2 linked regions of the Acuticoccus sediminis genome follow. The protein of the gene in region 2 binds, or shares a complex with, the protein of the main gene of each other region. Links are inferred from orthologs where the notes say so. Each region holds a gene or a part of one and is shown on either strand. Other genes may lie near its edges. The genes, in order: DLJ53_RS08240 and ureC.

Region 1 (3,283 bases), on a different replicon or contig from region 2:
ATTCGACGCCCCAGCGGTTGGTCGGGAGCCAAGAGTTGTGGGTCCCGAAATCGGCCGACGCGCCGTGGTCCAGCGACAATGTGTCGACCCCGATGCCGATGGCGCCGGTCTCCTCCATCAGCATCGCCGCCGCTTCCGGATGGAAGCCGGGGAAATGCATCACGCCGTCGCCGTCGGCGTTGCGGAAGCCGTCGCCGCCGACCTTCTCCGCCCAGCCGGAGTGCATCGCGACGCAGCACCGGTCCGGCATCTCGCCGTTGGCGGAGATCCAGGCCTTGAGGTCGTCGGGCGTCACCTGCGCATCGGCGTCGTCGGCCGCCCGGGCGGCGATGTCGACGATCACCAGCGGCGCGACGAGGTTGGCGACCGGGATCTCGTCCACCGACTGCCCGTCCGTCGAGAAGTGGAGCGGGGCGTCGACGTGGGTGCCGGTGTGCTCGTCGATGGTGAGGATCGAGAGGTTATAGCCGTCCTTGTCGCGGAAGTAGACCTGGTTGGCCTCGAACTGCGGCTTGCCGGAGAAAGTCGGGAAGTCCGGCACCAGGGTATGGGTCAGATCGGCGACGCCGGAGAAGCGGCCGGAGACGCCGCCCGCCTCGGCCGTCTGGGCCAGCGCCGGGCGCGGCGTGCCGAGTGCGGCCGCCGCCGCGCCGGTCGCCGCAGCGCCCAGGAGCAGGCTGCGGCGGCTCATCATCGATTGCCGCACGTTGTCGATCACGCATTGTCCGCACATGGCTGAGCCTCCCGTTTTTGCTGGAGGGGGCGCGGACCGGGGATCAGTCGAGCGGGCCGGCCACCTTCGCGTTGAAACCGTGCACGATCCGTGCCCCGAGGTACGGGATGAGGCGCACCGTGCGCTCCTGCCCCGGCTCGAACCGGGTCGCCGAGCCTGACGGAATGTCGAGCCGCCGCCCGCGCGCCGCCTCCCGGTCGAAGGAGAGCGCCGCGTTCGTCTCGTAGAAATGGTAGTGCGAGCCGACCTGGATCGGGCGGTCGCCGGTGTTGGCGACGAGCACCTCGACGACGTCGGCGCCGGCGTTCAGCTCGATGTCGCCGTCCGGAGTGATGATTTCGCCGGGGATCATGCTGCACCTCTGAGAGCGACGCACTCCGGCTTCGAGCCGAGGACGCGTTCGGTGGACGCGGGATGCCTCGCCAGCATGTGCGGCGGACGCACCGGACGGCGGACGAGCTCGCCGCCGCAGTTCGGACAGGTGCCGCCGAGCGGCCCCTCGACGCAGTCGACGCAGAAGGTGCACTCGTAGGTGCAGATGCGAGCGTCCGGCGATTCCGGCGGCAGGTCCCGGTCGCAGCACTCGCAGTTGGGCTTCAGCTTCAGCACGGCGCCCTACCGGATGGGATTGTGGACGGTGACGAGCTTGGTGCCGTCCGGGAAGGTGGCCTCGACCTGCACGTCGTGGATCATCTCGGCGATGCCTTCCATGACGGCTTCCTTCGGCACCACGGCGGCGCCGGCCTCCATCAGGTCGGCGACGGAGCGTCCGTCGCGGGCGCCTTCCATCACGAAGTCGGAGATCAGGGCGATCGCCTCGGGGTAGTTCAGCTTCACGCCGCGTTCGCGCCGGCGGCGCGCTACGTCGGCGGCGACGGAAATGAGGAGCTTGTCCTTCTCCCGCGGCGAAAGGTTCATGCGGTCGTCCCACGATGAAGCAGGCCGCGAGGACCGCGCGCCTGCACTAGAGCTGCCATGCGCGCGGCAGCGGCGCGCCGGACAACGCGACTGAAGCCCGGCCGAGCGCATCCTGCAAACTTGTGTGGTCCGGCGCAAGAACCCGGACCACCGTCAAGGCGCCCATGGTGCTCGCTCCCCAGCGGGCATTGGCGCCGTCGAGCGCCGCGCGCGCCGTGTCGGCCGTCCCGCCGCCGACGTGGAGCACCAGCCCGACGCCGCGCGCCCCGTCCAGCGCCGCCGGCCCGGACGCGCGGGCGATGACCTCGTCGGTGAGGCCGAAGGCGTCGACGTAGACGAGCCGGCCGGCGATGCGCACCTCGATGCGGTCGCGCACGTCGGCGGTGGTGACGCGCTCGCCCATCGCGGCGCGGCCCAGCACGAGGCCCTCGCAAAGGGTGAGGCCCCCCCCTTCGGCGAGGTCCACCAGCGTGCGGCGGCGCAGCTTCGCCCCCTCGAACAGGATCGTCGGCTGCGGCAGGTGGCGCACCGTGCCGCCCTCCCCCGCCCGCACGACCTGGAGGACCTCCGCGGGCCCGTCCTCGCAGCGATAGACGCGCTCGCAGGCGAGGGTCGCGACGGTGAGGGTATGCGCCTCGGCCGCCATCTCTGTGCGGAAGCGGTCGCCGCTGACGAGGCCGCCGGAGATGTTGAGGATCAGCGCCTCGACGCTGTCGCTGCCGGGGGCCATCCGCGGGAAGCGGAGCTTGGCCGAGCCGGCCTGACGCACCGTCGGCGTCGTGACGCGCCCGCCCTTGTCGGCGACGGTCACCGCCGCCTCGCCGACGCTGCGCTGGAAGAGGGTCGCCGGCGCGTCGGCGGGGCGCGCCGGCACGGGGCGGTCTGACAATTGGTCGAACAATTGATCTGTCATGCGGCCGGCTGGCGCCACCGGGCGGCGGCGTCGGGTCGATGGCGTGGGGGCAAGGGCCGGCTCCAGACTGGTCTTGCCCCATTCAATGGCCGGCGCCGGCCGGTTTGTCGATTCCGGGGCCTACTCGGCCGCCGCCGCGGCCGGAAGATCGGCCAGCACCTCAGCCGCCATCCGCATGGACTTCAGCCGCGCCTCGTGGTCGTGGATCGCCGCGACGACGAAGATCTCGTCCGGCTCGTAGTGGGCGATCATGTTGGCGAGCGTCCGGCGCACCGTCGCGGGCGAGCCGACGGCGGAGAAGCGCTGCATTCCCTCGACGAGCGGCATGACGTTGGGGCTCACCACGGCGGTGAGGTCCCGGACCGGGCGCGGCAGCGGGCCGGGCCTGCCGCTGCGCAGGTTCGCCACCGCCTGAAGCTGCGAGGAACGCAGGTACTGCGCCTCCTCGTCGGTGTCCGCCGCGTAGACGTTGACCGCCAGCGCGAAGCGGGACTGCTCGAGCCGGTCCGACGGGCGGAAGTTGCGGCGGTACACCGCGAGCGCGTCCTCCAGCATGTTCGGCGCGAAGTGGGAGGCGAAGGCGTACGGAAGACCCATCACCGCCGCGAGCTCCGCCCCGAAGGTCGAGGAGCCGAGGATCCAGACCGGGACGTGGGTGCCCGCGCCGGGGATCGCGCTGACCCGCGTCTCGCCGGGGCGGGAGTCGAGGTAGGCGATGA
Region 2 (3,293 bases):
CCAGGCGGGTATGGGCGCGGATCATGCCGGGCGCCCTCCCTGGCCGTCAGTCGCCGGCGCGTGTCGGCGGCGGGAGCGGGTCGCTTGCCGGAAAGCTTTCCTCGATGGCCTCGTCGAGCTCGGCCTCGTCGTAGTCGGCGGTCGTCTCGTCTTGTCCGGGAATGATTTTGTCATCGGTCTTCGGTGTCGGGCGATCGCGTGGATCGTTGATCATGTCGCATCCCTCCAGTCGCATCAGAACGAACGAGCGAGCCGGCAGGATTCGCGGGGTTGGACCGCGTCCGCCCGGCACGGGACGAACCAGCGGACGGCTGCGGCTTGACGCGAGGAGCCGCGAAGCGCAGCCCTGACGTCAGAACGACTTACCCATGTCCGCTCTCGTGTCGATAATGCCAGAGTTCCGTCCCATGCGCTCGTCCATCCTTGCCGCACTCGTCCTCGCCATCACCGCGGCGGAGGCTTCGGCGGGCGACATCGACCTCGTGGGCCGCTGGACCTGCCACGTCTCGACCCCCGACATCACCGCCGACAGCACGACGACCTACCACCCCGACGGCACGCTCGAGGCGATCCTGTCGACCAGCGTCCACCTCGGCGCGCGGACCTGCACCATCGGCGGCACCGGCGACGGCCGGTGGACGCTCGAGGGCACGAGCCTCGTCGAGACCTACTCCGATCTTCAGTTCGCCCCCCTCACCTGCCGGGACATCCTCCCGCCGCAGACCGTCGAGGCGATGCGGGACCGGGTGATGGACGGCCCCATGCGCGCTACGCTGAGCGACATCACCGCCACGAGCTTCACGAAGGCGCACGACGACACCGCCGACGCCTGCGCCCGGGACGACTGAGCGCCGCACGAGGACGGCCGGGCCGAGTTCCGGCGGCCGCGGCTCAGTACATGAAATAGCGCTGCGCCAGCGGCAGGACCTTGGCGGGCTCGCACGTCAGGTGCTCCCCGTCGGCGGTCACGCGGTAGGTCTCGGGATCGACCTCGATCTTCGGCAGCGCGTCGTTGAGCTTCATGTCCGCCTTGCCGATGCCGCGCGTGTTCTCGACGACGAGGTTCTCCTTGTAGGTGCCGAAGTCCTGGTCCGCGGCGGCGCGGGACACGAACGTCACCGACGAGGCCGTCATGGAGCGCCCGAAGGCACCGAACTGCGGGCGCATGTGGACCGGTTGCGGCGTCGGGATGGAGGCGTTGGGGTCGCCCATCTGCGCCGCGGTGATGGTGCCGCCGATCAGCACCATGTCCGGCTTCACGCCGAAGAAGGCCGGCGACCAGAGGACGAGGTCCGCCCGCTTGCCCACCTCGACCGAGCCCGTATAGGCGGAGATGCCGTGCGCGATCGCCGGATTGATCGTCACCTTGGCGATGTAGCGGCGGGCGCGGAAGTTGTCGTTCTGGCCGCTTTCCTCGGCAAGCCGGCCGCGCTGCACGCGCATCTTGTGCGCGGTCTGCAGCGTGCGGGTCAGCACCTCGCCGACACGGCCCATGGCCTGGCTGTCCGAGGCGATGATGGAGAGCGCGCCCATGTCGTGGAGGATGTCCTCCGCGGCGATGGTCTCCTTGCGGATGCGGCTTTCAGCGAAGGCGATGTCCTCGGGGATCGACTCGTCGAGGTGGTGGCACACCATGAGCATGTCGAGGTGCTCCTCGACGGTGTTCACGGTGTAGGGCCGCGTCGGGTTGGTCGACGACGGGATGACGTTGGGAAGGCTCGCCACCTTGATGATGTCCGGGGCGTGGCCGCCGCCGGCGCCCTCGGTGTGGAAGGCGTGGATCGTGCGGCCCTTGAAGGCGGCGATCGTGTCCTCGACGAAGCCGGACTCGTTCAGCGTGTCGGTGTGCAGCATCACCTGCACGTCCATCTCGTCCGCGACGGTGAGGCAGGTGTCGATGGCCGACGGCGTCGTGCCCCAGTCCTCGTGCAGCTTCAGCGCCATGGCGCCGGCCCGGATCTGCTCGACGAGCGGACCGGGAAGCGAGGCGTTGCCCTTGCCGGCGAACGCGAGGTTCATCGGGAAGGCGTCGGCGGCCTGGATCATCCGCGCGATGTGCCAGGGCCCGGGGGTGCAGGTGGTCGCCTTGGTACCGGTCGCGGGGCCGGTGCCGCCGCCGATCATCGTGGTGATGCCGGAGGCGAGCGCCTCGTCGATCTGCTGCGGGCAGATGAAGTGGATGTGGCTGTCGATGATGCCGGCGGTGAGGATCTTGCCCTCGCCGGAGATCGCCTCGGTGCCCGGGCCGACGACGATGTTGACGCCGGGCTGCGTGTCCGGATTGCCGGCCTTGCCGATGGCGACGATGTTGCCGTCCCTGAGGCCGACGTCGGCCTTCACCACGCCCCACCAGTCGAGGATCAGCGCGTTGGTGATCACGGTGTCCACGGCGCCCTGCTCTCGCGTCGCCTGCGACTGGCCCATGCCGTCGCGGATCACCTTGCCGCCGCCGAACTTCACCTCCTCGCCGTAGATCGTGTGGTCCGTCTCGACCTCGATGAAGAGCTCGGTGTCGGCGAGGCGGACCTTGTCGCCGACCGTCGGGCCGAACATCGCGGCATAGTCGTGGCGGGAGATCTTGGCGGGCATAGGCTGATGGCTCCGAAGCCGGGGAGATGCGCCCGCGAGAATGTCCCGCCGCGCAGATAAGTGCAACGCGGCGGGGCTAATTCACGTCTTGCGAAATCGCGCGGCCCCCGAATATGGACCGCGCGATCGATCAGGCGACGTCGGACACGGCATCCGGTGCGCGGTGGACGCGCACGGAGGGGACCTGGCCGGTCCAGCGAGCGACCTCAACGCAGGAGAGCTGGCCCGTGCAGCCCTGGCCGAGCCTGGACGTGCCGCGGTCGAGCGTCACGGCGTTGGGGTTGCCGTGGACGCAGACGATCTGCCCGCCGATGTCGACCGGATCGTACCAGGCGCCGGTCGCAAGGTTCACGCAGCCCTTCAGGACGTCCTCGCTGATGTCGGCGGTCGCCAGGCAGGCGCCGCGCGGGCTCGTCACGACGACGACGTCGTCCACCGAGATCCCGCGCGCCGCCGCGTCCTCGGGATGGAGGCGCGCCACTTCGCGCCCGTCGCGCTTGCCGGCACGCGAGTGCGCACCGTAGTCGAGCTGGCTGTGCAGGCGCGTCGCCGGCTGGTTGGCGATGAGCCAAAGCGGCGCGTCGCCCCGCGGAGCCTCGAAGCGCTCCAGCCAGGTCGGGTGGCCCGGGCAGTCGTCGTAGCCCATCGCCGCGACGGTCTCGCTGTAGATCTCGATCTTGCCGGACGGGGTCGCGAGCGGGTTC

What was found.
Region 1: the proteins of ureC (region 2) and DLJ53_RS08240 are in contact, whole or in part, in a crystal structure (PDB 4CEU), measured with the Sporosarcina pasteurii proteins. The link is inferred for Acuticoccus sediminis from one-to-one orthologs. Residues at the interface, in WP_115362090.1 of Sporosarcina pasteurii: Lys441, Phe442, Asp463, Pro464, Ser465, Ala466, Ser467, Ile468, Thr470, Pro471, Gln472, Pro473, Met475, Arg477, Gln565, Arg566, Tyr567, Phe568, Leu569, Phe570; in WP_115362093.1 of Sporosarcina pasteurii: Ala6, Glu9, Lys10, Ile13, Ala16, Leu19, Arg23, Asn31, Tyr32, Pro33, Glu34, Val36, Thr40, Met44, Met70, Glu71, Val73, Met76, Asp78, Gln81, Ala82, Glu83, Leu92.

Annotation. Positions count from the first base shown.
Region 1 is NZ_QHHQ01000001.1:1,873,439-1,876,721, reverse strand. The notes cover bases 1-2,969. They hold DLJ53_RS08240 (urease subunit gamma), read right to left. Parts: upstream 1,652-2,969; coding sequence 1,349-1,651; downstream 1-1,348. Other genes in these bases: DLJ53_RS08230 (LLM class flavin-dependent oxidoreductase), read right to left, coding at 2,685-2,969; DLJ53_RS08235 (urease accessory protein UreD), read right to left, coding at 1,698-2,525; DLJ53_RS08245 (DUF1272 domain-containing protein), read right to left, coding at 1,082-1,342; DLJ53_RS08250 (urease subunit beta), read right to left, coding at 777-1,085; DLJ53_RS08255 (cyclase family protein), read right to left, coding at 1-733. In the rest of the region: more of DLJ53_RS08230, read right to left, coding at 2,970-3,283.
Region 2 is NZ_QHHQ01000003.1:157,685-160,977, reverse strand. The notes cover bases 241-3,219. They hold ureC (urease subunit alpha), read right to left. Parts: upstream 2,590-3,219; coding sequence 892-2,589; downstream 241-891. Other genes in these bases: DLJ53_RS14965 (molybdopterin-dependent oxidoreductase), read right to left, coding at 2,720-3,219; DLJ53_RS14975 (hypothetical protein), read left to right, coding at 408-848. Also shown: DLJ53_RS14980 (urease accessory protein UreE), read right to left, coding at 1-25; DLJ53_RS35550 (hypothetical protein), read right to left, coding at 47-214; more of DLJ53_RS14965, read right to left, coding at 3,220-3,293.